Regions from separate parts of the Ochrobactrum sp. PL_is483 genome, predicted to be linked through region 2. Evidence: riboswitches for the same ligand, from Rfam matches in the RefSeq annotation. Region 2 holds a riboswitch; the other holds the start of a gene.
What was found. A riboswitch is a leader RNA that binds a small molecule or an ion and turns the genes downstream of it on or off. The one in region 2 is predicted to bind thiamine pyrophosphate.
Positions count from the first base shown of each region.

Region 1: linked by a shared signal. The riboswitch ahead of thiD (bifunctional hydroxymethylpyrimidine kinase/phosphomethylpyrimidine kinase) and the one ahead of thiB (thiamine ABC transporter substrate binding subunit) in region 2 are both predicted to bind thiamine pyrophosphate.

Region 1 covers NZ_JBVPGS010000037.1:306,227-320,927, forward strand. The annotation lists gene AC0TNJ_RS15135 (LTA synthase family protein) at 1-124, opposite strand, end outside; gene AC0TNJ_RS15140 (ABC transporter ATP-binding protein) at 383-2,188, opposite strand; gene AC0TNJ_RS15145 (aldehyde dehydrogenase family protein) at 2,713-4,146, shown strand; gene AC0TNJ_RS15150 (ABC transporter permease) at 4,233-5,006, opposite strand; gene tenA (thiaminase II) at 5,003-5,698, opposite strand; gene AC0TNJ_RS15160 (ABC transporter substrate-binding protein) at 5,695-6,675, opposite strand; gene AC0TNJ_RS15165 (thiamine phosphate synthase) at 6,691-7,299, opposite strand; gene AC0TNJ_RS15170 (thiazole synthase) at 7,299-8,069, opposite strand; gene thiS (sulfur carrier protein ThiS) at 8,071-8,268, opposite strand; gene AC0TNJ_RS15180 (FAD-dependent oxidoreductase) at 8,265-9,257, opposite strand; gene thiD (bifunctional hydroxymethylpyrimidine kinase/phosphomethylpyrimidine kinase) at 9,257-10,132, opposite strand; TPP riboswitch at 10,219-10,375, opposite strand; gene AC0TNJ_RS15190 (bifunctional diguanylate cyclase/phosphodiesterase) at 10,610-12,733, shown strand; gene AC0TNJ_RS15195 (heavy metal translocating P-type ATPase) at 12,879-14,701, shown strand, end outside.
Region 2 covers NZ_JBVPGS010000031.1:99,660-114,360, reverse strand. The annotation lists gene AC0TNJ_RS08035 (5-(carboxyamino)imidazole ribonucleotide synthase) at 1-69, shown strand, start outside; gene ykgO (type B 50S ribosomal protein L36) at 305-430, shown strand; gene AC0TNJ_RS08025 (tetratricopeptide repeat protein) at 468-1,157, shown strand; gene pyk (pyruvate kinase) at 1,496-2,932, opposite strand; gene AC0TNJ_RS08015 (DUF1036 domain-containing protein) at 2,929-3,390, opposite strand; gene AC0TNJ_RS08010 (N-formylglutamate amidohydrolase) at 3,647-4,465, shown strand; gene AC0TNJ_RS08005 (DUF2312 domain-containing protein) at 4,648-4,908, shown strand; gene AC0TNJ_RS08000 (aldo/keto reductase) at 4,996-5,943, shown strand; gene AC0TNJ_RS07995 (ABC-F family ATP-binding cassette domain-containing protein) at 5,968-7,785, opposite strand; gene AC0TNJ_RS07990 (glycine zipper domain-containing protein) at 7,946-8,230, opposite strand; gene AC0TNJ_RS07985 (thiamine diphosphokinase) at 8,374-9,021, opposite strand; TPP riboswitch at 9,117-9,280, shown strand; gene thiB (thiamine ABC transporter substrate binding subunit) at 9,322-10,326, shown strand; gene thiP (thiamine/thiamine pyrophosphate ABC transporter permease ThiP) at 10,323-11,948, shown strand; gene thiQ (thiamine ABC transporter ATP-binding protein) at 11,969-12,700, shown strand; gene cdlP (cell division protease CdlP) at 12,894-14,375, shown strand; gene AC0TNJ_RS07960 (MOSC domain-containing protein) at 14,382-14,701, shown strand, end outside.

The DNA of each region.
Region 1 (14,701 bases), on a different contig from region 2:
TTGAGAGAACGACGGACGCAAGTGCGATTGCGGCAAAGCGCAGGGGCCACGCCATGCGGGCGGGCCCGAAAATCGCCGCATCGCTCCAGCGACGCGTCTCTGCGTTTTCCATCACATCCGACATGTACTCGCAACTCCCGATAATTTCAAAAAGCGTGTCACATTTCCGTCATGGAAATGTCAACTCACGTTTGACCCGCGCTTGGGTCGCGAGTGATACGCGCCGTGATCTGAATGGATGATGAATGGAGCGTGTCTGCCGAAAACGGGCGCCGGTCAGGGGTAAAAACATGCGTAAAAACAAATGAATATGAAATGAAAACAGGGCCGGATTGCTCCGGCCCTGTCCATCGCCACATTGCGGGGCAACTAGCGGAGCGGATTACGAAATGACGTCTTCCAGCCCCTTGGTCAGTTCCAGCGCCTGCCGTTCGAACAGGCGGCGATAGATGCCGCCCGGCTTGCGGATAAGCGCGTCGTGATCGCCTTCTTCAAGGATCTTGCCCTTGTCGAAAACCAACAGCCGGTCGAGCGCGCGAACCGTCGAAAGCCGGTGTGCGATGACAAGCGTCGTGCGGCCAACCATCAGCCGTTCCATCGCCTGCTGGATCAGCACTTCCGATTCTGAATCAAGGCTCGATGTAGCCTCGTCCAGAATGAGGATCGGTGCATCCGCCAGAAACGCGCGCGCTATCGCCACACGCTGGCGCTCGCCACCCGACAGCTTCACGCCGCGTTCGCCGACAAGCGTTGCATAGCCCTTCGGCAGACAGCTGATGAAGTCGTGCGCGCTTGCGAGCTTTGCGGCTTCCTCGATCTCCGCCTGCGTCGCACCGGGGCGGGCATAGGCGATGTTCTCGGCCAGCGTCCGGTGAAACAGGATCGGCTCCTGCTGCACGATGGCGATCTGCGACCTGAGCGATGCCTGCGTGACATCGGCGATGTTCTGCCCGTCAATCCGGATCGCGCCGCCGCTGACATCGTAAAGCCGCTGGATCAGCTTGACGAAGGTCGTCTTGCCCGAACCCGAATGACCGACCAGACCGACACGCTCGCCAGCCTCGATCTTGACCGAGAAGTCGCGATAGAGAGCCGCATCGTGATTGCCGTAATGGAAGGTGACGTGATCGAAAGTGATCTCGCCATTTCCGATCTTTATCGCCGGTGCATTCGGCTTGTCGGCAATGCCGTAAGGCTGTGCTTCGATGTCGACCAGTTCCTCCATGTCGTTGACCGAGCGCTGCAGGTTGCGGATATGCATGCCCACATCGCGCAGATAGCCTTGCAGCATGAAGAAGGCGGTCAGGACGAAGGTGATGTCGCCCGCCGTCGCCTTGCCCTGGCTCCACAGATAGAGCGCAAAGGCAATGACCACGCCGCGCATCACCAGAAGGTTCGTACCCTGAATGAAGCCATTCAGCGTGCCGATCAGCCATGTGCGGCGTGTGCGGCCGCGCCACTTGGTCACGACCTTGGCAAGACGCACATCTTCGCGGGATTCCGCGCCGAATGCCTTGACGACGGCATTGCACGAAATCGCATCGGCCAAAGCACCGCCCATCCGCGTGTCCCAGCTATTGGCAAGCGTCGCGGCAGGCGCGACGAAGCCGAGCGAGATCACGATGGTGCAGACGATGAACAGCACCGAGCCGATGGCGACCAGCAAGCCCATCAGCGGCCAGTACCACGACAGAAGCGCGACCGAGCCGAGCAGCATCAGGATCGAAGGCAGGAGGGCGACGATCAGCGTATCGTTGAGCAGGTCGAGCGCCCACATGGCGCGCGAAACCTTGCGGACCGTCGATCCGGCAAAGGCATTGGCGTGCCAGTCGGTCGAAAACCGTTGCAGCTTGCGGAACGAGCTTGCCGCCATGTCGCTCATGATCTTCAAGGTGAAGTCCGTGATGACATAGAAGGTCAGCTGGCGCGTAATCAGCGCCAGCGCACCCAGCGCAAGCAGGACAATCAGCGCGTGAATGGCTGCATCCCATGCGCCGTCATTACCCAATGAAAGCGCATCGACCAGCCGGCCCGAATAGAGCGGGGTCAAGACATCTGCGGCTGTTGCGAGCAGCATGCCGATTATCATCAGCGTCAGCCGCAAGGGCTGACTTCGCCAGTGGCCGAATGTGTAGCCGAGGACGTTGCGGAAGGCAGGTCCCCGGAAGTCTATGCGAAACCGAGTCATATCTACAATACCAGGCCGCGTTTGGGCGGATTCTGGTTCCTTTAAAAGCATTTTCAGCAAAAGTGCGAAGCGGTTTGGCGTCGGACAATGCGTGAAAACAAAGACAAAACAAGCAGCCGGTAATGGCTGCGGCAAATTTGGAAGTTTTGGAATGTGCCCTTTTAGGGAGGGCGTTCAGGCCTTAGCCTGCATCGCGGGCCAAGGACTTAAAGCTTGGAAGCGCCCGCGCGAACACTGGGCACCATCGGGAATGGGTAATAGACACGCATCTCATACCTCTTGCCAGTGTTGCGGATGGGTGCACAATAAATGAGCAAAAAGATTTGCCAAGCCGCAAAATGACAATTTTTCCAACTGGTCATTGACTGTGACAAATTTGCAAGACGGCCCTTTCCGGGCCGGGCGGCGCCACTTATTTTCACTTTTTTCGTTACAGGACGGCTCCGGCCTTGCAATTCCGCCGCTCATGGGTGAAGGGTCGTTCTGAGATATATCAGAGCCTTGCGGCGCACAGGGAGAGTTCCATGACAGTACATCAAAATCTGATTGCGGGCGAATGGGTCGGCGGTGACGGGATCGCCAACATCAATCCTTCGGACACCAATGATGTTGTGGGAACCTATGCGCGGGCGACCGCCGACGACACCAAGACGGCGATCGCCGCCGCGAAAGCCGCTTTCCCGGCCTGGTCTCGTTCCGGCATTCTGGAGCGCCACGCTATCCTGCGCAAAACTGCCGATGAAATTCTCGCCCGCAAGGACGAGCTTGGCCGTCTCCTGTCGCGTGAGGAAGGCAAGACATTGGCTGAGGGTATTGGTGAAACCATCCGCGCCAGCCAGATTTTCGATTTCTTCGCAGGCGAGTGCCTTCGCCTTGCCGGTGAAGTTCTGCCGTCGGCGCGTCCGGGCATCGGCGTAGAGGTCACGCGGGAGCCGGTCGGCGTTGTCGGCATCATCACGCCATGGAATTTCCCGATCGCCATTCCGGCATGGAAAATCGCGCCAGCGCTTTGCTACGGCAACACCATCGTCTTCAAGCCGGCTGACCTCGTGCCGGGTTGCTCCTGGGCGATTGTCGATATCCTGCATCGCGCCGGTCTGCCAAAGGGCGTTCTCAATCTCGTCATGGGCAAGGGTTCGGTGGTCGGCCAGACCATTCTGGACAGCGCCGACGTCAATGCCGTCACCTTCACCGGCTCGACCGGCACGGGCAAGCGCGTTGCGGCGGCTTCCATCGAGCACAATCGCCGCTTCCAGCTTGAAATGGGCGGCAAGAACCCGGTTGTCGTTCTGGATGACGCCGATCTCAATGTCGCCGTGGAATCGGTCGTCAATTCGGCCTTCTTCTCCACCGGCCAGCGCTGCACGGCGTCCTCGCGCATCATCGTGACGGAAGGCATTCACGACAAGTTCGTCGCTGCGGCAATCGAAAAGCTGAAGACCGTGACGGTCGACAATGCGCTGAAGCAGGGCACGCATATCGGCCCGGTGGTCGATGAGAGCCAGCTCAAGCAGGACATGGATTATATCGAGATCGGCCGCAAGGAAGGCGCCAAGCTTGCCTTTGGCGGCGAGCGCCTCAACCGCGAAACGCCGGGCTTCTATCTCCAGCCTGCGCTGTTCACGGAAGCCACCAACCAGATGCGCATCAGCCGCGAGGAAATCTTCGGCCCCGTCGCCTCGGTCATCCGCGTCAAGGATTACGAAGAAGCGCTTGCCACCGCCAATGATACGAATTTCGGCCTGTCATCGGGCATCTGCACGACGAGCCTGAAATATGCGACCCATTTCAAGCGCAATTCGGAAGCGGGCATGGTGATGGTCAATCTGCCGACCGCAGGAGTCGATTTCCATGTTCCGTTTGGCGGGCGCAAGGGTTCGAGCTTTGGCCCGCGCGAGCAGGGTCGCTATGCGGCTGAGTTCTACACCACGGTCAAGACGGCCTATACGCTGGCCTGATGATTCTGGCCTAACGATTCTGGCCTGATGATTCTGGCCTGATGATCTCGATGAATGCGAAAACCGGCGGGCGACCGCCGGTTTTTTCACGCGGTTTTGCGGGGCCATGCGGCAAGCTTGCGCGCAAAATATGAAACCGTCGCATGTAAAAGCATGGTGAAGGCCGCGAGCACGAAAAGGCTTGCGAACATGAGGTCCACCTTGGCGCGGCCATTGGCAAGCAGCATCAGATAGCCAAGCCCTTTCGAAGCGCCGACCCATTCGCCGACCACGGCGCCAATCGGCGCATAGACGCTTGCGAGGCTAAGGCCCGAGGCGAGCGACGGGAACGCCGCAGGTATGCGCACGCTGAAAAGAATATGCATCCGCCCGGCCCCCAGATTTTCAGCGGCATCGATCAGGGTTCGGTCGGTGCGCTGCATTCCATCCAGAAAGGTGGAAACGACGGGAAAGAAGATCATCAGGACAGTAACGGCGATCTTCGATGCGGGGCCATAGCCGAGCCAGAGCGTAAGGATCGGCGCAAGCGCAAAGATCGGGATCGCCTGACTGAACACCATCACCGGCATGACAAGCCGCTGCGCCAGCGGCGACATCATCAGGCCGATGGCGGTCAGGACGCCAATCGCAGCGCCGAGCAACAGCCCGCCAAGCACTTCGCCGAATGTCACAATGGCATTGTCGGCGATCAGCTGCGCATTGGCGATGAGCGATTGCACGACATCGAGCGGACCGGGCAGGATGAAGCGCGGCATCTGCCAGACCGTCACCACCGCCTGCCACAGGCCAATCACGGCAACCGCCGACAGGAACCCGTCGGCGATGCGTTTTTTGCGAGAACGAAGAGGCGCGCTCGTCATGCAGCTTTTAGGCCCATGCTCCAGAAATCGGCTTCGAGCCTGCTTGCCGTCGCAAAGATCTGGCAGAGTTTTGGCCAGCGCGGGCTTTTCTCGAAATCGTCGCCGATGCGGTCCTTTGCAGCCTGATCGAAAAGCCGGCCGACCGTGTGGCACATCTCCTGATAATCAGCCCCGGCATAGGTATCGATCCACTCCTGATAGGGTGTTCCCGCCGTGGCCGTGGCGGCAAGGTTCAGCCCGATCTCGCCATAGCCGTGGGCGCAGGGCACAAGCGCGGTCAAGAGATCGAGGAAATCGCCCGCCTGTCCGCAGTCGAGCACATAGCGCGTATAGGCGAGGTTTTCCGGCTCTTCCTTTGTCGCGTAAAGGTCGTCCTCGCTGATGCCTTCCCGCGCACAGATACCGACATGAAGCGGCAGTTCCGTCACCGCCAGACCGTGCATGATCTGGGCGCAAAGCCGGGTTTCCTGCAATGTATTGGCCTTCACGACGCCAAGCGCGAAGGCGCGGGCATAATGGTGCAGATAGACATAGTCCTGCCGCAGATAATGCAGGAACGCCGATTTCGGCAATGTGCCGTCGCCAAGCCCGCGCACGAATTCATGATCGATATAGGGCTTCCAGTCGCCAAGCGTCGCGGCGCGCAGGCGGGTGAACAGTTCGGATGAATAATGCGGTTGCGGCATGGTCATGATTTGCTCCCTTCAGCGTTTACGTCAGTGGCGAATTTTTCAACGGGCAGGATCGAAGGCACGAGACCGTTTTCCTTGAGATAGGCCTCGTAGCGGCTCCAGCGCCCATGATCGACGCTGGCAGGCGAGCGCGAGAAACGGGCGACGGTGTCTTTCCAGGCGCGCTTGTTCAGCGCGTCATTCAGTTCCGAACTGTAGGACGCGAACACATCGAAGCTTTGTTCGGGGTGATTGACGATATATTGCGCCGCCCTTTCGGTCGCAGCGAGGAAGCGCGAAATCCGGTCTTTTTCGGCGGCGTCGAGCCTGGCGGAATTGGCGACATAGACCAGCTCGTCATAGACGGGCACGCCCTCTTCCTCGACGAAGAAGCATTTGCCCGGCACGCCTTCGACGGCCATCTGGTTCAGTTCGACATTGCGATAGGCACCCATCACCGCATCGACCTGTTTCGACATGAGCGACGGCGCGAGAGAGAAATTCACATTGATCAGCTCGACATCCGAGAGCTGGATATCGTGCTTCTTGAGGATCGTGCCGAGCACCGTTTCCTCGACGCCCGCAACCGAGAAGCCGATCTTCTTGCCCTTCAGATCGGCGATCGATTTCACCGAGCCGTCATCGCGGGTCATCAGGCAGTTGAGCGGGGAATCGATCAGAGTGCCGACCCGGATCAGCGGAATATCGGCATGGACATCGAGATGCACCTGCTGCTGATATGAGATCGCCAGATCCGCCTGTCCGGCGGCAACCATTTTGGGCGGCACCGACGCATCCGCCGGAGCCACGATATCGACATCGAGACCGGCATCCTTGAAGTAGCCGAGCTTGTCGGCGACGATGATCGGCCCGTGATCGGGATTCACATACCAGTCGAGGATGAGCTTGAATTTATCGTTCGCCTGCGCAGCCTGAGCTGAAATCAGAGCAAGCGAAGCCGTGGCGCTGAAGAGCGCTGCAAAAACCAGTTTTTTCAATGTTTCCTCCAGAAACTACATTACATGGGGCCGTGTAATTTCGATCCATTGCCGCACGCGGGCCTCCGGATCGGGGTTAAGGGTGATGTCGGTGACAACGGAAACGATATCGGCGCCTGCTTCGAACACGCCCGGCGCGCGGTCCACATTCATGCCGCCGATGCCGACAAGCGGGATATCGCCAAGTGCCGCTTTCCATTCGCGCACGCGATCCAGTCCCTGTTCGTGCCATTTCATCTTTTTCAAAATGGTCGGATAGACGGGACCGAGCGCGATATAATCAGGCTTCAGCGCCATTGCGCGGCCAAGTTCCGCCTCGTCATGGCTGGAAACGCCGAGCTTCAGGCCGCTTTCCCGGATCGCATCGAGATCGGCATCATCAAGGTCTTCCTGACCCAGATGGATGAAATCGCAGCCTTCCTCGATAGCCAGTTTCCAGTAGTCGTTGACGATAAGCTGGCAGTCATGGGCAAGGCATATGTCGCGAGCCGCACGGATTTCAGCGCGCAATTCAGCCTCGCCTTTGTCCTTGATGCGCAACTGCACCAGCTTGATGCCAAGCGGCACCAGGCGCTCGCACCAATTGGCGCTGTCAAAGATCGGGTAGAACGGATCGAGGGCCATTAGAGAAAAGCCTTTCCGATAAGGGGGGTGGAGGGAGAGGCCATGTCGCGGGCTTCAATCGGGTCGGCTTCATAGGCGATGCGACCGGCTTCGACGGCCAGCGCAAAAGCGCGAGCGATGGCGGCTGGATCGCCCGCCTTGGCGACGGCGGTGTTGATCAGCACGGCGTCAAAGCCGAGTTCCATGGCGGCGGCCGCATGGGACGGTACGCCGATGCCCGCATCCACCACCAGCGGAACATCGGGGAAATGCGCCCGCATGGTTTTCAGCGCATAAGGGTTGTTGAGGCCGCGGCCCGAGCCGATGGGTGCCCCCCACGGCATCAACACCTTGCAACCGGCTTCAAGAAGTTTCTCCGCCACGACCAGATCGTCATTCATATAGGGAAAGACTTCAAACCCGTCGTCGCAGAGAATGCGGGCGGCTTCCACCAGTCCGAACGGGTCAGGCTGCAATGTGTCGTGATCGCCGATCACTTCGAGCTTGATCCAGTTGGTGCCGAAGATTTCCCGCGCCATTTTGGCGGTGGTCACCGCTTCGCGCGGCGTGTGACAGCCTGCCGTATTGGGCAGGACGGATACGCCCATATCCTTGATCAGTGTCCAGAAATCCTGACCGGCACGCATGTTGCCGCTTTCGCGCCTGAGCGAAACCGTCACGATTTCGGTCTTTGAGGCGCGAACGCTATCCGCGAGGATAGAAGGCGAGGGATATTGCGCCGTGCCCAGAAGCAGGCGGCTTTCGAATTGTTTTCCATAAAATTCCAGCATCTCAGCCTCCCTGCATCGGGGCGAGCACTTCAATGCGGTCGCCTTCGCTGATCGGGGTTTCCCCGCGCTCGTCGCTCGCCACGAACTCGCCGTTCAGTGCAGTTGCAACGACCGCTTCATCCAGTTCGATTTCGGCGAGCAGCGCCGCCAGATTGGCGGCTTTCGTGGTGATGACTTCACCGTTCAGCACGATCGTCATGCATAATCCTCCACAAATTCGGGCATGGTTTCGGGCGCGGTCGCGGCCGCAACCGCCATGCGCGCAACCGCAGGCGAGAGCAGGAAGCCGTGGCGGTAAAGCCCGTTGACATAGATGGTTTCGCCTCGCCGGCGCACACGCGGCAGATTGTCGGGAAAGGCCGGGCGCGCATCGACGCCCACTTCCAGTATTTCCGCCTCGCCGAACGCCGGATGCAGCGCATAGGCAGCGCTCAAGAGTTCCAGCGTCGAGCGCACGCTGATGCCGCCCCGCTCATCGCTTTCGATCATGGTCGCGCCGATCATGTGCACGCCATCGCCGCGCGGCACGATGTAGAGCGGAATGCGCGGATGCAGCAGGCGCACGGGGCGCGAAAGGTTGATGTCACGCGAGCGGACCACCAGCATTTCACCCTTGACGCCGCGCAGATCGGGAAGGGTATCGCGGGCGGCAAGACCGCGCGCATCGACGGTGATGTCCGCGTCGATTTGCACGTCTTTGGCGTCCTGCCCCAGATGAAAGATCACGCCTTTGCGCTGCAATCTTTCGGCAAGCTCGATCAATGTCTTGCGCGGATCGAGATGGCCTTCGCCCGCGAAGAACAGTCCCTGCCGGAAGCGCCCGGCGAGATCGGGTTCCAGCGCATCGATGCGGCCCTGATCGATTGTGTCGAAGGCTTCCGTCCGGCGGGCGAAGCGGCGCAGTTCGCTCATGTCGCGATCATGCGTCAGAACCAGTGTGCCTTCGCGCCTGACGCCGCTGACATGCTTTCCCCACCAGCCGATTGCTTCCTGCCCGAGCCGCACCACCGGCTCCTCGGCGCTTTCGCCCTCGCACCATGGCGCCAGCATGCCGCCCGCAAGCCACGAACAGCAATCGGCGCCGATCTGTGGGCTGCGGGCAACCACGGTCACGGCATGGCCTTGGTCGTTGAATTCGGCAGCGCAGGCGAGGCCCGCAACACCGGCGCCAATGATGGTGACGCGCATCACATCGCCTCCTCTTTTGCCGCATTCCAGAGGTCATGGAAATGATGCACCGGCCCATGGCCGTGGCCGATCTTCAGGCTGTCGGCAGCGCGGATTGCGCCTTGCAGATAGGCATGGGCCGAAAGCACCGCCTTTTCCAGCGGCAGGTTCTTGGCAAGCTCTGCGGCTATAGCCGAGGAAAGCGTGCAGCCGGTGCCGTGGGTGTTGGCGGTCAGCACCCGCGGCGCTTCGATCCGCAGGGTCGGGCGGTCGCGGCGCACCAGCAGATCGACGCAGACCTCGCCCTCCGCATGCCCGCCTTTCATCAGAACGGCTTTCGCCCCGCGCGCCAGCAGGGCACGGCCCTGTTCCTCCGCCTGGCCGTCGTCGCGCGCGGTCTCCGTGTCGAGAAGGCAGGCGGCTTCGGGTCGGTTGGGTGTCAGCAGTGTGGCCAGCGGAATGAGTTTCTGGCGCAGAAGCGCAATGGAATTTTCGCTCAAAAGCCGGTCGCCGGATTTTGCCACCATCACCGGATCGACAACCACGGGGCCGGAAAAGTGCGCAAGGCCGCGCGCGATGGCGTCGATGGTTTCAGGCACGGAAACCATGCCGATCTTCACCGCGGCAACATCAAGATCGCTGAAAACGGCATCGATCTGCCCGGCGACGATGGCGGGCGGGATGTCGTGCACGGCGCTCACCGTGCAGGTGTTCTGCACGGTTACGGCGGCAATGACGCTCGCGCCATAAACACCAAGCGCCGAAAACGTCTTGAGGTCGGCCTGTATGCCCGCGCCGCCGCCGCTGTCGGAACCGGCAATGGTCACGCAGATGGGTACGGATCGCGACGGATCGCTCGTTGATTTGGTTCGGGAGAAACTGTTCTTTTGGTCCATCATGCCGTCTCTCATTCCGAACGGAAGATGAGACGTCATGAACCTGATCGGAGCCGAGACTCCATCTGGGGCCTTGCCCCGTCCGCGACGCGCCAAACTCCGTTCCCTACGCAGGTATTACCCGGATCAGGTTCAATGGGTTGACGCGATCAGCGCCTCTCAGCCTCTTGTGTCGCAAGATCGGACGGAAAACCGCTCAGCGCTTTTCCTGATCCTGCTTCGAAGGCACCCCAACGAATTTTGCACCTGTAGGCATAGGACGGAAGTTAAAGCCGGTCAAGCGATGGAAAAAGTCTCGTTTTAAAGAAAATCCTTAAATCGACCCGCAATTTGTATATCGTTTATTAAAATTCTCAGCTTTAATCTAGGCTCGGGGTGCATCTGAATCGGGTTGCTCATAGTGCTAACAAACGAGACGGTCTGCTCGTGGAGTGGATCTGTATAAACCTGTAGGATCAGTAGGATGAGGGGTATGCGATGAAGAAGCGGGGGGGCGCTTCGGCTTCGGCGGAAGGTACGATGGCGCGCACGTCCGAACAGGACTTCCGCATTCTTTTCACGACGCATCCGACACCCATGTGGGTCTATGACCCGCAGACGCTGCGCTTCATCGTGATGAATGACGCCGCATACCGGCTGTACGGTTATACAGCCGACGAAATCCCGGCCATGACCGTGCTCGATATTCGTCCGCAAACCGAGCGGGACCGGATGCTTGCCGCCATTCGCGACCGCAGCGACCTTGAACGGCCTGAGCGCTGGCAGCATCTGCGCGCCAATGGCGAGATTATTGAGGTTCTCACTTACGGGCGCCAGGTGCTGTTCGACGGCAAGGAAGCGATTCTCGCCATTGTCCAGGACAGGACGGAACTCGCGGAAGCCAACCGTCAGGCCAGCCACGCACAGACCTTGCTGGACAGCCTCGTCAACAATTTGCCGCTCGGCGTGTTCGTCAAGGACATGCACGACGATGGCCGCTACGTGCTCTACAATCAGGCCGCATCGGCGGCGAGCGGCCAGCCGATAGACGAAGCCATCGGTTCCACCGACCTCGATCTTTTCCCCGAGGGGGAGGCCGCTATCATCAGGCAGCAGGATCGCACGACGATGCGCCGCCGGGACGTATTGAACGTCGAGCGCAAGATTTTGCGCAAGGACGGCACTTCCCGCACGATGCGTATCATAAAATGCTCGATCCCGCCGATCGAGGGCAATGAACCCCGCTATCTGATCGGCCTTCTGGAAGACATAACCGAGCGGCGCGAGATCGAGGAACGCATGGCGCATATAGCCATGCATGACAGCCTCACCGGCCTGCCGAACCGGGCCTATTTTGCCCATCATGTCGAAAACATGCTGAAAAAGGGCGGGGATTGCGAGCCTTTCGCACTGTTCTATCTCGACATCGATCATTTCAAGAACATTAACGACAGTATCGGCCATCAGGCGGGCGACCAGCTTTTGCAGGAAGTGGGGCGTCGCCTGAAACGGATCACGACTTCGGACGAGTTCATCGCCCGGCTGGGTGGCGACGAGTTTGCCATCGTTTATCGTAGCGGCACGCTGGGGCAGGTCGCCATGTTTGCCGACCGCGTTCTTTCGGCTTTTCAGGACCCGTTCAAACTGGTCGGCAATTCGGAATTTGTCACCTGCAGCATGGGCATTGCTCAAGCGCCGCTACACGGCGATACGCCCGATGCGCTGATGCGTAACGCCGATCTCGCGCTTTACGCATCGAAATCCGGCGGACGCCGCACATTCCGTTTTTATCAGCACTCGCTGCGTCTGGCAGCCGAGAAGCGTCACGTCATGACCGGCGAGCTTCGGCAGGCGCTGCTGGATGGACAGTTCGAGCTTCACTATCAGCCGATATTCAACCTTGAAAGCGGCAGGATTTCCGGCTTCGAGGCGCTGATCCGCTGGCGTCATCCGGATCGCGGCATGGTTTCTCCCGCCGAATTCATCCCCTTGGCGGAAGAAACCGGGCTGATCGGGCCGATCGGCGATTGGGTCTTGAGGGCGGCATGCCGGGAAGCGGTCCTGTGGCCGGAGGACATCAAGGTCTCCGTCAATCTCTCGCCGGTCCAGTTCAGCCAGACCACGCTCCTGCAATCGGTCAAGGACGCGCTGGAAGCGGCGCGCCTGTCGCCAGACAGGCTTGAGCTTGAAATCACGGAATCGGTCTTCCTGTCGAACAGCAAGAACAATATCGAGCTGCTGTTCGAACTGCGTCGGCTGGGCGTGCGTATTGCGATGGATGATTTCGGAACCGGTTATTCGTCGCTGAGCTATCTGCGTTCATTCCCGTTCGACAAGATCAAGATCGATCGCAGTTTCGTTTCGGGAATTGAGGTCGATACGCGCGATCTGGCCATCATTCAGGCGGTCGCGACGCTTGGTGCGGGTTTCAACATTGTCACCACGGCAGAAGGCGTGGAAACCGCGCAACAGCTTGAGCGCCTGAAGACCGAACGTTTCGGCGAGGTGCAAGGTTTCCTCACGGGCCGTCCGATGCCCGCCGGCGACGTGCAGTCCTTTATCGCCAATCGCAGCAATGCAGGGCTGGGACTGGTCGCGGCGCATAACACATTGCCGATTTAGAGCCGTCTGCCCAACCCGCGTGAGCGGACGCCGTAATATATAGCGGACCTTGTTTCGAAAAGGGCTTGACCTTCCAACGGTGGGAAGGACTATTTAAGGAGCAACTCTCGAATTGTGCCCTTCACGGGCAGTGAAAGGGATTGCCATGAACAAGCCAGTTAATCACGAAACCATCAGTTTTCCCGTGCCGGTCGAAGGGATGACCTGCGCATCATGCGTGTCATCCGTGGAAAAGGCTGTGGCAAAAGTTCCGGGTGTGGACAAGGTTTCCGTCAATCTCGCCACGGAGCGCGCCGACGTGACTTTCAAGGGCGCGCCGGATTTGCCATCGGTGGTCGAGGCCATCCGCAAGGCGGGCTACGATGTCCCGGCGGGCAGCATCGATCTTGCCATCGAAGGCATGAGCTGCGCTTCCTGCGTCAGCAAGGTGGAAAAAGCCCTCAACGCCGTGCCGGGCGTGACGCGGGCCAGCGTCAACCTCGCAACCGAACGCGCCCATGTGGAACTGGCGGGCCCGGTCCAGACTTCCGATCTCGTCAAGGCGGTTGAGCAGGCGGGCTATGAAGCACGCTCGCTCACTGACGCCGCATCCGATGCAAAGCCCGAGACGCAGGCCGAAAAGCGGGATGCGGAAGCGGCAGAGCTGAAGAAAAGCGTCATCCTTGCGGCTGTGCTGACCCTGCCGGTGTTTGTCATGGAAATGGGGTCACACCTCATCCCGGCCATTCATATGTTCGTCGCCGACCGCATCGGGATGCAGAACAGCTGGTATCTGCAATTCGTGCTGACCACGCTCGTCCTGTTCGGCCCCGGCTTGCGCTTTTTCAAAAAGGGCGTCCCGACCTTGTTGCGCGGCACGCCGGACATGAATTCGCTGGTCGTTGTCGGCACGCTGGCCGCCTGGGGATTTTCCATCGTCGCCACCTTCTTTCCCGGCTTCCTGCCGGAAGGAACTGTCAATGTCTATTTCGAGGCGGCGGCGGTGATCGTGACGCTCATCCTGATAGGCCGCTATCTGGAAGCGCGCGCCAAGGGGCGCACCAGCGCGGCAATCAGCCGTCTCGTCGGCTTGCAGGCAAAGTCTGCCCGGGTCGTTCGTGATGGAGAAGCCACTGACGTGCCGCTCGAAGAGGTTCGCGCAGGCGATATCGTGCAGGTGCGTCCCGGCGAGAAAGTGCCGGTCGATGGCGAAGTGATTGAAGGTTCCTCCTATGTCGATGAATCGATGATCACCGGCGAGCCTGTGCCGGTTGTCAAGGAGAAGGGCGCGGAAGTGGTCGGCGGCACGATCAACAAGACCGGCGCCTTCACCTTCCGCGCCACCAAGGTTGGCCGCGACATGGTGATCTCGCAGATCATCCGCATGGTCGAAGACGCGCAGGCCGACAAGCTGCCCATTCAGGCCATGGTCGACAAGGTGACCGGCTGGTTCGTGCCTGCGGTGATGGCCGCCGCCGCTTTGACCTTTGCGTTGTGGCTGGCGATTGGCGGCACGGGCATGCTGGGTTACGCGCTGGTGAACGCCATTGCGGTTCTCATCATCGCCTGCCCGTGCGCCATGGGCCTTGCCACGCCGACCTCGATCATGGTCGGCACCGGTCGCGCAGCCGAGTTCGGCGTCCTGTTCCGTCGCGGTGACGCCTTGCAAACCTTGCGCGATGCTTCCGTCATTGCCGTCGACAAGACCGGAACGCTGACACAGGGAAAGCCTGCACTGGCGCACTTTGCAACCGTCGAGGGTTTCGACAAGGACGAGCTTCTGGCGCTGGTCGCCGCTGTGGAAGCCCGTTCCGAACACCCGATTGCCGACGCGATTGTGGAAGCGGCAAAGGCGAAGGGATTGAAGTTCGCGGAGGTTTCCGCTTTCGAGGCCGTGCCCGGTTTCGGCTTGAAGGCGCAGGTTTCCGGCCATGAGGTTGCCATCGGTGCCGACCGTTACATGGCAAAGCTCGGACACGATGTGACTGT
Region 2 (14,701 bases):
GGCAAAAAGGAAGCGCGCCCGGGCCGTAAAATGGGTCATGTGACGCGCATTCACCCTCGCCACAAATAATGTTCATCGGGAATCCTCCCGATTCCCGATGAATCTTCGACTGCCTGCCAAGAATTTCAGCGCCAGCCCCCTGAATCTGCGGCTCAGCAGTTGACATTTGCCTGAAACCTTGTGTATTTCGGCCAACCCTTCGGGCATCTAACAGTGCCTGTAATCAATTGGCGCCTGAGGCGCCTGTTTTTATGAAGCCCCGCGGCATCTGCACGTCAACGGGCCAACAAGACCGGTGATTGACATGAAGATCAAGAACTCGCTTAAAGCGCTTAAGGGCCGTCATCGCGACTGCCAGCTGGTCCGCCGCAAGGGCCGCGTTTACATCATCAATAAGACCGCCCCGCGCTACAAGGCTCGTCAGGGCTAATCTTATTTTTGATTTTGCATTTGACGTTTCGCTGCGCATGATAAAATCTATGCGCATGCGGAACGTTTTTGCATTTCTGGTTTCTTTTTCTTTATTCGCATCGCCTGCTGCGATTGTTCCATCGGCTTATGCCGAAGTAGCACCCGGCAAAGTGCCGCTCACGGCGCCTCTGACGCCGGTTCAGACCGGCCCCGACAGCGAACAGAAGCCTGCCTCGAATCCAGCAGCGGATGCAGCCCAGACACCTGAAGAGCGTCTCGACATGCTCTTTGCCGATCTTCGCCGCACGACGGACGAAGCCAAGGCGCGGCGTATAGCTTCACAGATCAATACGCTGTGGTCGCAGTCTGGCAGCGCCACAGTCGATCTCCTGATGCAATGGGCGAACACCGCGATGCTGGAGCGGCGCTATCCGTCGGCAATCGATTTCCTCAATGAAGCAATCGCACTCGACCCGGAATATGCGGAAGCATGGAACCGCCGCGCTACGGTCTATTTCCTGCAAAAAGACTATGCTCATGCCATGTACGACATCAATCGTACGCTGGAGCTGGAACCCCGCCATTATGGCGCGCTGACCGGCATGGCAGCCATATTGCGCCTGCGCGGCCTCAAGGAACAGGCCTTGAAAGCCTATGAGCAAGCTCTCATCGTCTATCCGATGATGCGCGACGCACAGAAGAACTTCAATGATCTGGCGGACGAACTGACAGAGACGCGCACTTAGATCCTGCTCCAGAAGTCGCTCCTGCGTAGCTGCAAATGACAATTTGTCTGCGCTTCAGTGCTCGAAAATCACCAATTTCGCAGACACATGACGCTTTTTGATTCAGGCTCTTAAAGCAGCCCCCGCCTCCACCAATTCATCTTTATTCAAAGCAAAAACGCGCCCGAAGGAGCGCGTTTTTTGGGATGCCGAGCACCATGACTGGATGAGATTCTGGCTGTGACGAGTCGAAAATGGTGGGGTTTGAGAACCGGAGCGGAATGTACTTTTGGGTACATGAGCACCGGAAGCGCAAAACAACGCCATTTGCAGGCCGTCACAGCCGGAATATCGCCAGTCTAGATGCCTGATTTGCCGTCGGGACCTATATAGGCGATGCGCAGCATGTTGGTCGCGCCGGGCGTTCCGAACGGGACACCGGCGGTGATGATGACGCGGTCGCCCGCCTTGCCGAACTCTTCATGGAAGACGATTTCGCAGGCATGGTTGACCATGTCTTCCAGATCATGCGCATCGGCGGTCACAACGCAATGCAGGCCCCAGACGAGCGACAGCTTGCGCGCGGTATCGACGACCGGCGACAGGGCGATAATCGGCGTGCGCGGACGCTCGCGGGCAGCACGCAGGCCAGTCGTGCCGGAAGCGGTATAGGTGACGATGGCCGAAAGCTTCAGCGTTTCCGCGATCTGGCGTGCGGCAAGCGAGATTGCGTCGGCGCCCGTCGGCTCCGGCGCTGCGCGCTGCGCATCGATGATGGTCGAATAGGTCGGCTCCTTCTCCACCTGCTCCGCGATGCGGTTCATGGTGGCCACGGCTTCGACCGGATACTGGCCGGAAGCGGATTCTGCCGAAAGCATGATCGCATCCGCGCCTTCGAACACGGCGGTCGCAACGTCGGACACTTCGGCGCGGGTTGGCACCGGAGCGGTGATCATCGATTCCAGCATCTGCGTGGCGACCACCACCGGCTTGCCAGCGCGGCGTGCCTTGCGGGTGATCTGCTTCTGGATGCCCGGAACGCTTTCAAGCGGCATCTCGACGCCGAGATCGCCGCGCGCAACCATCAATGCGTCGGAAAGCTCGATGATTTCATCTAGACGCGTCACAGCCTGCGGCTTCTCGATCTTCGACATCAGGCCGACCTTGCCGCGCGAAACCTTGCGCACTTCGGCCAGATCTTCCGGACGCTGGATGAAGGAAAGCGCAACCCAGTCGATTTCTTCCTTCAGAACGGCATCGAGGTCCTTGCGGTCCTTTTCCGTGAGCGCGCCGACGCCGAGCGTCGTATCCGGGAGGCTGACGCCCTTGCGGTCCGAAATGCGCGTTCCCGAAATCACCTTGCAGCGGATCGACTTGCCGTCGCTCGCTTCGGCGACGAGATGCAGCTTGCCATCGTCAATCAGCAGGCGATGGCCCGGCTCGACAGCTTCGAGAATTTCCGGGTGCGGAAGATAGACGCGGGTGTCATCGCCAGGCGCTTCGTTGTTGTCGAGGGTGAAGGTCTGGCCGGGAACGAGATCGACCTTGCCGTCCTTGAACTTGCCGACGCGCAGCTTCGGCCCCTGGAGATCGGCCAGAATGCCGATCGGACGGCCAAGTTCTTTTTCCACATTGCGAATGCGCTTGACGAGGGTGCGCATCAGATCATGGTCGGCATGACTCATGTTGATGCGGAACACATCCGCGCCTGCCTCAAACAGCTTGCGGATGACGGCTTCCTCGCCTGACGCCGGACCTAGCGTAGCGAGAATCTTGACCTTGCGGTTGCGCTTCATTGACTATTCGTTCCTGTAACAGTGGGGTTTTCTGTCGGCGTTTCATCGGTGAGCTGAACCATCCAGCTCGATTGTTCCCCGGTGTCGTATTCCTGGAAGCCGTTGCGCTGGAAACCGCGCGCGAAGCAATCCTGGACGCCAGTAATACGGAATTCTTTCTCGGCCACGCACATGTTGACCTTGCCCTCCCAGCGCCCGCCGCCCTGGGCGTCTTCGGCGTAGAGGTAGTAGTAGCGGGATGAAAGCGGGCCTTCGAGCAGCGTTTTGCAGGCAGCGCCTTCAATATGCCACCAGCCTTCCGTCACCCAGCCGGTCTTGGCCCGGTAACCGATCGCAACGCCGACCAGGTTCTGGGTTGCGTTACATACGCGGAAATCCGCCTTTGCCTCTATGGATGTCATGCCCAGCGCAGTTATCAGCACACCGGCAAACAAAACTAGAGATCGTGGAAGTCGCATACGCAGAACCCCTTCAGCCCGCTATCGGTTTTATCGAACAATTTATATTGCACAAGGAAATCCATCTCGGGGACATCCCGTTTCGGGTCGCTCTCTTTTCGGCAGTTTCGCCTTTGATGTCAACGCAAACCCATTGATTACAGGTACTCTCGATCAAAGAATGATCGTTGCAATCCCGGCTTTCTCATGACAGACCTGAAACAGCTTCCCGCACAACACAGAAATAATTTCACAGTTCAGCCTCGGATTTCGCCCTATGCCGCTTCAATCCGGTTCAACCGCTTCGACGCCGTTCTCGCCAGCACACACTATCGATGGCGATTTCAGCCTTGGCCTGCTCCTGACCGCCGACCATGCGCGCCGCGATGTTCCAGCCGAATATGGCACGCTTGGTTTGCAGACAAGTGAATTCGACCGGCATATCGCTTATGATATCGGCGTCGAGAATTTGACGCGCAGGCTTGCCAGCCGTTTGAACGCGCCAGCGGTCCTCGGCGGTTTTTCGCGCCTCCTGATCGATCCCAATCGCGGAGAGGACGATCCGACGCTTATCATGCAACTATCCGACGGTGCGGTCATCTCCGGCAATTACCCAATGTCGGCAGGCGAGCGCGAGGAACGCCTCCAACGCTTCTATCGCCCCTATCACGATGCAGTCGCGCGGGCGAGCCAACGCGTAGCGGCGGAAAGCGGGGCTGCACCCTTCATCGTTTCGGTCCATTCCTTCACCCCGCGCTGGAAGGACAAGGCCCGCCCCTGGCAGATCGGCCTTCTCTGGGACAAGGATGACCGTGCCGTAAAGCCTCTGCTGGCGCTGCTGCGCGAAAATCCTGACCTGACGGTTGGCGATAACGAACCCTATGACGGCGCGCTCAAGAACGACGCCATGTACCGGCATGCGACCGCGAAGGGCTTCGCCCATGTCCTGATCGAAATCCGCCAGGACCTGATTGCCGATGACAAGGGTGCGGCAGAATGGGCCGAAAGGCTCGCGCCGATGATGGCGCAGATCAACACCTTGCCCGGCATTCATGCGGTGCAGCATTTCGGCTCGCGTGCCGATAGGAGCAGATAACGGCCTGTCAGGAGATGCTTTACCCGCTATCCACAGGGCTTGACCCGTCAAACCGGGTCGTGCATCGAAAAAGGCTCTTAATTTTGCCTGCGACTCGCGGGAAAAACAGTCCAGACTTTCGATAAGCGGTTTCGCGCAATGCGTGTCCGCGTCATCATAGAATTTGAATTGGAGAACTCCTCGTGAGCGACGACATTACCAGCGAAGCCCAAACGATTGCTGTCGGCCAGTTGCGCGCTTTCATCGAGCGCATCGAGCGCCTGGAAGAAGAAAAAAAGACCATCGGCGACGACATCAAGGAAGTTTACGCGGAATTGAAGGGATCGGGGTTTGACAGCAAGGTCGTGAGGACCATTATTCGTCTGCGTAAAAAAGAAGACCATGAACGTCAGGAAGAAGAAGCCATGCTGCAGCTCTATATGGATGCGCTTGGCATGAGCTGATTTCGGCTCCTCCCGGAGCCTTCCTTCTTCTTCCTGAAATCGAAACCCGATGAATCATTCGCGATTCGTATTCAGAGGAAGAGGTCTATGGAATTCAGAAAGCTCGGACGGACCGAACTCAATGTCTCGCCGCTGTGCTTCGGCGGCAATGTATTTGGATGGACGGTCGACGAAGCGACGTCATTTTCGCTTCTCGACCGTTTTATCGATGCGGGATTCAATTTCATCGACACGGCGGATGTCTATTCCGCCTGGGCGCCCGGCAATGCGGGCGGCGAATCCGAAACCATTATCGGCAACTGGCTGAAATCCCGTGGCCTGCGCGACAAGGTCGTCATCGCCACCAAGGTCGGCGGCGAACTGGGCCCTGACGAAAAGGGCCTCTCCCCGGCCTATATCCGCAAAGCGGTCGACGCCTCCCTCAAACGGCTGCAGACGGATTACATCGATCTTTATCAATCGCACTGGGATGACCCGGAAACACCGTTCGAAGACGTACTCGGCACCTATAAGGAGCTGATTGACGCTGGCAAGGTGCGGGCCATCGGCGCATCCAATCTCACGCCGGAGCGGCTGACCGAGGCGCTGAAGGTTGCCCGTACGCATGAACTGCCGCGCTATGAAAGCCTGCAACCGCTTTATAATCTCTATGATCGCGCGGATTTCGAAAACGGGCTGGAAAAAATCTGCCGAGACAACGAGCTTGGCGTTATTTCCTATTATTCGCTGGCTGCGGGGTTTCTAACCGGGAAGTACCGTTCCGCTGGCGATCTCGGGCAAAGCGCACGCGGAAAATCAGTTGAAAAATATCTGACGGATCGTGGTTCGCGAATCATTGCGGCATTGGATGATGTGGCCCGCAATCTCGATGTCACGCCTGCGCAGGTCGCAATCGCATGGCTCATCGCACAGCCGTCGGTCACTGCACCCATTGCCAGCGCCACGCGTTCGGCCCAGCTTGGCGAACTGATCGCCGCAGCCGAATTGAAGCTTAGCGACGATGAAATCGCCTTGCTGAACAAGGCGAGCAGCTAAATTTCAAAGCATCGAAGGGTAGCCTTACCCTTCGATTTCCTCGCGCAGCATTTCCAATTCCAGCCATTCTTCTTCCATGGCCGCATTTTCAGAGCGCTTTTTCTCAAGCAGATCGGCAGTCTTGGCAAACAGCGTCGGGTCTTTGGCATAAAGCTGCGGATCGGCAAGCTTGCCTTCCAGCACTGCAATTTCCTTGGCCAGCGCGTCCATCTTGCCGGGCAGCGTTTCAAGCGCGAATTTCTGCTTGTAGGAAAGCTTGCGCTTTTCGTCCCGTCTTGGCTGGGGTGCGCTTTCTTCTGCCCTGCTGTCGGCATTTGGACCGGATGCCTTGACCGAGCGCCGGTTCAGGGCCTGTTCCTTGCGTTGCGCCATCATGTCGGCATAGCCGCCCGCATATTCCAGCCAGCGCCCGTCACCTTCCGGCGCAATGACCGAAGTAACGGTGCGGTCCAGAAAATCGCGGTCGTGGCTGACCAGAATGACTGTGCCCGGAAAACCGGCGACCAGCTCCTGCAGCAGATCGAGCGTTTCCATATCGAGATCGTTGGTCGGCTCGTCGAGGATCAGCAGGTTGGCGGGACGCGCCAGAACGCGGGCCAGCATCAGGCGGGCGCGTTCGCCGCCGGAAAGCTCGCGGATGGGCGTGCGCGCCTGCTCCGGCTGGAACAAAAAGTCCTTCATATAGGATACGACATGCCGCTGCTCGCCATTGACGACAAGGCTTTCGCCGCGCCCGTCCGTCAGATAATGCGCCAGCGTCTCGTCCAGATTGAGGCTTTCGCGCTTCTGGTCGAGTTCGGCCATTTCGAGATTGACGCCAAGCCGCAGCGTTCCTGAATCCGGTTCCAGTTTGCCGGTCAGAAGCGACAAAAGCGTCGTTTTCCCGGCACCGTTGGGACCAACAAGACCGATACGATCACCGCGCTGCACGCGGATCGAAAAATCCTTGACCAGGACACGCTCGCCATAGGCCTTGTTCAGCCCCTTGGCTTCAATCACCAGCTTGCCGGATTCCTTCGCATCGCTTGCCGCCAGAACCGCCGTCCCTTGCGCCTTGCGATGATTGCGGAAATCGGCACGCATGGAGTGCAGTTCACCGAGGCGGCGCATATTGCGCTTGCGGCGCGCCGTGACACCGTAACGCAGCCAGTGTTCCTCGCGCGCAATCTGCCGACCGAGCTTGTGGTGGTCGCGCTCTTCCTCTTCCAGCACCTTGTCGCGCCATTCCTCGAAATGGCCAAAGCCCTGCTCCAGACGGCGCGTGATGCCGCGATCCAGCCAGACCGTCGCCCGGCTGACATTTTCCAGAAAGCGCCGGTCATGCGAGATCAGCACGATGGCCGAGCGAATCTGGCGCAGCTCGCCTTCCAGCCATTCGATGGTGGTGAGGTCCAGATGGTTGGTCGGCTCGTCCAGCAAAAGCACATCAGGCTGCGGCGCAATTACACGCGCAAGGGCAGCGCGCCGCGCCTCGCCGCCGGACAGATGATCCGGCTTTTCCTCACCGGTCAGCCCCAGATGTTCGAGAAGATAGGTGACGCGATGCGGGTCGTCGGTCGGCCCCAGCCCCGCTTCCACATAGGCGCGCACATTGGCGAAGCCATCCATATCCGGCACCTGCGGCAGATAACGGACGGTTGCACCGGGATGTTTGAAAACCTCGCCCGATGTCGCTTCCACCATCCCGGCGGCAATCTTGAGCAGGGTCGATTTACCCGAACCATTGCGGCCGACCAGCGCGATGCGGTCGCCCTCGCTCACCGAAAGGCCTGCGTCCTCCAGAAGCGGTGTGCCCCCGAAGGTTAGCTTGATCTGGTCGAGGCGCAGGAGTGGTGGTGCCATGGTTCTCTTCGATAAACAGGATTGAAAATTCCGCCCTGCTTGTCCGCGACAAAAGCCGTTCTGTCAAATGGAACGGCAAGAAAAGACCCTTGAAAACAAACAGGCCGGGTTTCCCCGGCCTGTCGGCAAACTGATTATCCAGCCATTACTGGCCAAGCCATTACTGGCAAGGCGCTTCGTATACGCGGCCATATGGATCGCGGTAACGGCAATACTGCACACCGTTGCGGGTCTGGGCTGCACCAAGCAGCGTACCGGCAACCGCACCGATCGCGGCACCCGTGAGTGCACCGCGGCCATTGCCGCCGATTGCGCCACCGGCGAGAGCGCCGAGAGCCGCGCCACCAACGCCGTAACCGGCCGTGCGCTGTTCATTCGTCGTGCATGCAGCCGTCGAGAACGCGAGCACGCCAGCAACAGCAATCATCGTAAGACGTGACTTCATTGAAACATCTCCTACAAGAGTTGAACTAATCACCGACTTTGCGTCCCCAACTTCGGCGTAAAGCAGATGACACCCGCTTGACCCATTTACAATACGTTTCACTTGTCAGCGTCAAGCTCTTTCGATTGGTAAGGTTAGCGGCCTCAGTGCGGTTGATCCTCCATCGCCAAATTGGCGACAAGTATCGCTAGTCCAGAATGCACAGTAACGCGAAGTGTTCCACGAACCACGTTGGAAACTGTCCATGAAGAGCCAAATGGCAGTGTCACATTATCTAACGGCCACTCCGCATTCGTGATCGAAAGGCCTTCGACAGTGCTGAAATTAATCACACTGAACGGTGTTCCATCCGGGAAATCATAAACAAAATCGCCGGGCGGCAGGGGCCAGGCTTCTTCATAACCGCTCGACAGAAGAACGTTGCGCCCTTTTGCAGCCTGCGCCGTCGCCATGGTCAGATGCAAAAGCGTATGGTCAGTGCGCCGCCCGCCGAAGGCTCCGCACAGGATGACCCGTTCCGCTCCCCGCGCATAGGCTTCCTCGAAAGCGAGTTCTCCGTCGGTCATGTCCTTGGCGGAAGGGAACGTCTTTTGCGGAATGTGGCCATATTGAGCGCGAAGCTCCGGGGAGGTCGAATCGAAATCGCCGAGCCACAGTTCCGGTTCGACACCAAGTGCGGCAGCATGCCTGATCCCGCTATCGGCGGCGAGAATACGCGCGCCTGCAATTTGGCGTTTCAGGCGATCAGTCACGGTGAGATCGCCGCCGAGAAGAATGACGAATGTGCTCATAAGCCGCTCATAACACGGGCAAATCCGCGCCGGAAGCCTGCATTCGCTGCCATTGCCATCTCTTGCCCTTCCCGTTGCGAAAGATTATTGTCGCAACCGCTCTAACGGGGTGCCGTCTGCTTTCGCGGATGGCTGAGAGGCCCAAAGCATTTCCAGCAAAAGTGTAAAGCGGTTTTGCGTTCGGAAATGCCCGAAAAACGGCCAACCCGCTGAACCTGATCCGGTTTGCACCGGCGGAGGGATTAGACGCTCCATAAACGGCGCTCGATCCTCTTGTAACAAAAGAAAGGAAGTGCCGTGATGCGGCTTTTATCTTTGCTGGCCTTTTCATTTTCCGCAGCCGTTGCTTTCACGCCTTCTGCACAGGCGAAAGACAAGCTCACCGTCTACACCTATGACAGTTTCGTTTCCGAATGGGGTCCGGGGCCGAAGGTCAAGGAAAACTTCGAAAAGGAATGCAACTGCGAAGTTGACTGGATTGCGTCCGCCGACGGCGTTGCCCTGCTCAATCGCCTCAAGCTTGAAGGCGGCAATACCAAAGCCGACATCGTGCTTGGTCTTGATACCAATCTGACGACCGAAGCGCGTGCTACCGGCTTTTTCGCTCCAAGCGGCATCGACCAGAGCAATGTGAACGTTCCGGGGGGCTTCAAGGACGATATCTTCGTGCCCTACGACTATGGCTTCTTCGCCGTGGTCTATGATTCGGAAAAATTGCCCAATCCGCCCAAAAGCCTGAAGGAACTGGTCGAGGGCGACCCTTCCCAGAAAATCGTCCTGCAGGACCCGCGCACGTCGACGCCGGGGCTGGGCATGCTGCTCTGGATGAAATCGGTCTATGGCGATGAGGCGGAAGCCGCATGGCAGAAACTGCAAAAGCGCATCCTCACCGTCACGCCCGGCTGGTCGGAAGCCTATGGCCTTTTCACCAAGGGCGAGGCTCCGATGGTTCTTTCCTACACGACCTCCCCCGCCTATCACATGATCGCCGAAAAGACGGACCGCTATAAGGCTCTGGCCTATCCGGAAGGCAATTATCTCCAGATCGAGCTGGCCGCCCAGACCGTCACCGGCGCGAAAAATCCTTTGGCGCAAAAGTTTCTGGCATTCATGACCGGCCCCGGCTTTCAGGATGCCATCCCCGAAACCAACTGGATGTACCCGGCGGGCAAGACTTCCGCCCCGCTTCCAGCCGCTTTCGACGCGATGCCCAAACCCGAAAAGACGCTTCTCTTCCCCTCCGACGAGGTGGCCAGGAACCGCAAGTCATGGGTCGATGAATGGCTGGCCGCGACCAGCAAATGACGGCTTTTCCGGCACAGCACCGCTTAAAAGGCATATCCACCGCCAGACCCGCCGCGGGCATGGCGGCGCTTGTCTTTCTGGTGGTGCTCGCCGGTGGTGCGCTTGCTGCACTTGCATTTGAAGCAGGCAGCGGCGGTTTCGATGCCGTCGCCAATTTCGACGCCTATCTGTGGCGCGTGGCGCGCTTCACGATCCTGCAGGCAATCGCTTCGAGCCTGCTGTCCGTGCTGTTTGCAGTTTCGGTCGCCCGCGCACTTTACGCCGAAGCCGATTTTCCGGGGCGCGGGCTGATCCTGCGCCTGTTTGCCCTGCCGCTTGCTCTGCCGGCCCTTGTTGCGGTGCTGGGGGTTACAAGCATCTATGGCCGCAACGGCCTCATTGCTTATCTGTCGGAAGCCGCAGGCCATTCGTTCCAGCCGAATATTTATGGCATTGCGGGCATCCTGATCGCTCATGTCTTTTTCAATATGCCGCTTGCGGTCCGTCTCATTCTGGCTGGATACGAGTCGATACCGACCGATTACTGGAAGCTTTCCGCGCAGCTCGGCATGGGTAACGGGGCGCGATTCCGCCTCATCGAATGGCCGGTGATCCGCCGCAATCTGCCGGGGATGATCAGCCTCATCTTCATGCTCTGCGTAACCAGTTTCACGACCGTGCTGACGCTTGGCGGCGGGCCGCGCGCCACCACACTGGAAGTCGCAATCTATCAAAGCCTGCATTTCGATTTCGATCCGGGCCGCGCCGTCGCCCTCACCTTTACGCAGCTTGCCTTGACATTACTCGTCCTTCTGGCCCTTCGTCTCACCGGAAGCCCCTCCGAAGAAGGCGTTACCCATTCCGCCACGCTGCGCCGCTATCGCAAAATAGCTCCGGCTGAACGCGCCATGAACATCCTCCTCATCGGGATAGGCTTTCTCTATGTCGCACTGCCGATTGCAGGCGTCGTCATCTCCGGTCTCGCCGCCGATCTCGTGCGGCTACTGACTGAAAGAACGGTCTGGCGCGCCATCGGCACCAGCCTCGCGCTCGGTTTCTTCGCTGCCCTGCTCGCGCTCATTCTGTCGCTTGCACTCATATCTGCGCGTGAAGCAGTGAAAAGGCACAAACTGGCCAACATCTTTGATACGGGTGCCAGCCTGATCCTTGTCATGCCGCCCATCGTGATCGGCGCTGGCTGGTTCATCCTGCTTCGCCATTTCACCGATCCATTTGCCATGGCGCCTTTCATGGTCGTCACTGTCAATGCGGCCATGGCCATGCCCTTTGCCGTGCGCCTTCTGCGGCCCGCATGGGACACGGCGGCCAGTCGCCACAACCGGCTGTGCGCACAGTTGGGCATTCGCGGCCTTAACCGCCTCCGGCTCATTGACTGGCCGTCGATCCGCAAGCCTTCCGGCATGGCCTTCGCCTTTGCCATGGCACTGTCCCTCGGCGACCTTGGCACAATTGCCCTGTTCGGCAGCGACGCGCTTTTGACCCTGCCCTATCTCCTCTTGCAGCGCATGGGCAGCTATCGCACATTCGATGCGGCTGGTCTGGCCCTCATTCTCGGGCTGCTTTGCCTTGCCCTGATGATGATCGCGGATCGCGCATCCCGAAAGGAAACGCCTTCTCTATGAATGCCCCGGTGAACGCCCCGATGAGCACTCTTGCCGAAATTCGCCTTGATGACGTCCGTTTCAGCTATGGTGAAACCGCCATGCATTTCGATGCAACGATAAATGGCGGTGTCATTGCCGCGATTGTCGGGCCAAGCGGTTCCGGCAAGTCGACGCTTCTCAATCTGATTGCCGGTTTCGAATTTCCGCAATCCGGCCGCATCCTGATCGGCGGCAGCGACGTTAGCGCGTTTTCACCGGCGGACCGGCCTGTTTCGATGGTGTTTCAGGAAAACAACCTCTTTGCCCATCTGACCGTCGAGCAAAATGTCGGTCTCGGGCGCTCGCCAAACCTGAAGCTCTCCGCGCAGGATCGCGCCGACATCGCGGAAGCCTTGTCGCGCGTCGGACTTGCAGGCAAGGAGCAGCGCAAGCCCGAAGCCCTGTCTGGAGGCGAACGCCAGCGCGTGGCGATTGCTCGCGCGCTCATACGCCAGCGCCCTGTTCTGCTCCTTGACGAAGCCTTTGCCTCGCTCGGCCCTGCCCTGCGGCATCAGATGCTGGATCTGGTGAAAGAGCTTCAGCTGGAAACCGGCATGACAGTGCTGATGGTGACACACACGCCGGAAGATGCGATCTACCTCGATGCAGTGTTGCTTTTTCTCGACAGTGGCCGGATTTCCGCCATGGGACCTGCTGCTGAACTGCTTTCACCGACTGGACCGGAGGCACTGCGGCACTATATCGGCGAAAAGCAGGATATGCGGCGCTGAGCCTCAAATAGAGTTACGGTTGCGGACATATTTTGTTCGCAATCTGTCGGAAGAACCGGCTACAGATTCTTGTAGGCTTTCTGTTCTGTGGCTAGATTTGGTCGCGGATCATGCAATCTGATTCAGAAGCGAGGATAAAATACTGTTCCGTCAATCGACCCGTTCCCGGGCCTTCCTGTGTCTACCCATCTCCCTGCCAGAATGGACGCAGCAAAATTGGCGGAAACCGGCCATCGGTCTTGGCTTGCTTGCGGTCGCCTTGATTTCAGGTTGCCAGTCGATCAATTCCAACAAGGATCTGGGATTGCAGCCTTCCGACAATCCTGTGACGGTCGACAACGTGACGCGCAATGACCGGCTGGCGCAGCTTGGCGCTCAGCAACACCCGCGCATCCTCGCCACTTATGGCGGCGAGTACAAGGACCAGAAGCTTGAACGCATGGTGGCGAAGATCGTCGGCAAGCTGACGACCGTTACCGACAAGCCCGATCAGACATACCGCATCACCATTCTCGATAGCCCCAATATCAACGCCTTCGCATTGCCGGGCGGTTATCTCTACGTCACGCGCGGCCTGCTTGCGCTCGCCAACGACTCTTCGGAAGTCGCGGCCGTGATCGCCCATGAAATGGGCCATGTCATTGCCAATCACGGCATCTTGCGGCAAGAAAAGGAAGCAGAGACCGCGATTGCCGGACGCGTCGCCAGCGAAGTTCTGCATAATGAATCCGCCAGCCGCGAGGAAGCGCTGCGCGGCAAGCTGCGGCTTGCCCAGTTCTCGCGTAATCAGGAATTGCAGGCGGATGCCATCGGCATCAAGATGATCGGCGAAGCCGGTTACGATCCCTTCGCTTCGGCACGTTTCCTGCAATCGATGGAAGCCTATCAGGGCTTTCGTTCGGTTTCGGGCGCGACCGATGCCAGCCTCGACTTTCTTGCAAGCCACCCGGCAACGCCGCAGCGCATCCAGCTTGCGCTTGGCCATGCACGCCGTATCGGCGCACCCGGTGTCGGCACAACGGATCGCGATTCCTTCCTTAACGGCATTGACGGCCTTCTTTATGGCGACTCGCCCAATGAAGGTTATGTCCGCGAACAGACCTTTCTCCATCCCAAGCTCGGCGTTACCTTCCGCGCGCCGGATGGCTTCGTCATCGACAATTCGGCCAACGCGGTCATGGCGAGCGGCCCCGGCGAAGTGGCCATTCGTTTCGATGGCGCATCGCTTCCGGACGGCTCGAACCTTGCCGATTATATCCGCTCCGGCTGGGTGACCGGCCTCGACGACAGTTCGATCCAGACCACCACCATCAACGGCCTGCCTGCCGCAACCGCGCGCGCCAGTGCCGACCGCTGGCAGTTCGACATTGTGGTCATCGGCGCCAACAACAAGGTCTATCGCTTCCTGACAGCGGCTCCGAAAGGCAGCAACGCTCTTCTGCCTGCTTCACAAACTGTCACGCAGTCGTTCCGCCTGCTGTCGCCTGCCGAACAAAACGCCATCAAGCCGCTTCGCATCCGCGTTGTGACGGTGAAGCCGGGCGACACGCTGGCCAGCCTGTCGGCACGCATGCAGGGCACCACCCGCAAGCTGGAACTGTTCCGCCTTCTCAATGCCATGTCTGCCGGGGCAACTGTTTCGGTTGGCGATCGCGTGAAGCTGATCAGCGAGTAAGACAGGATGACCGAAACACAGATCCACTCAGTTCTGGCCGGAAAAGTCGCTCCTCTTGGAGACCGCGGCGTCCCAAGCGGCATCGACAAGCAGCCGGTTTCGGGCAAGGTTCGTGTGACCTTCGAAGGACTGGACTGCGATGCGCAGGGCGACCGGAAGGTGCATGGCGGACCGGAAAAGGCACTCCATCATTACCCGCATGACCATTATGCGCTCTGGCGCGGAGAAATCGGCGACAACCCGCGTCTGAGCACGCGTGGTGCGTTCGGCGAAAACATTTCGACCTCTGGTCTGGACGAACGCAATGTCGCCGTTGGTGACAGGTT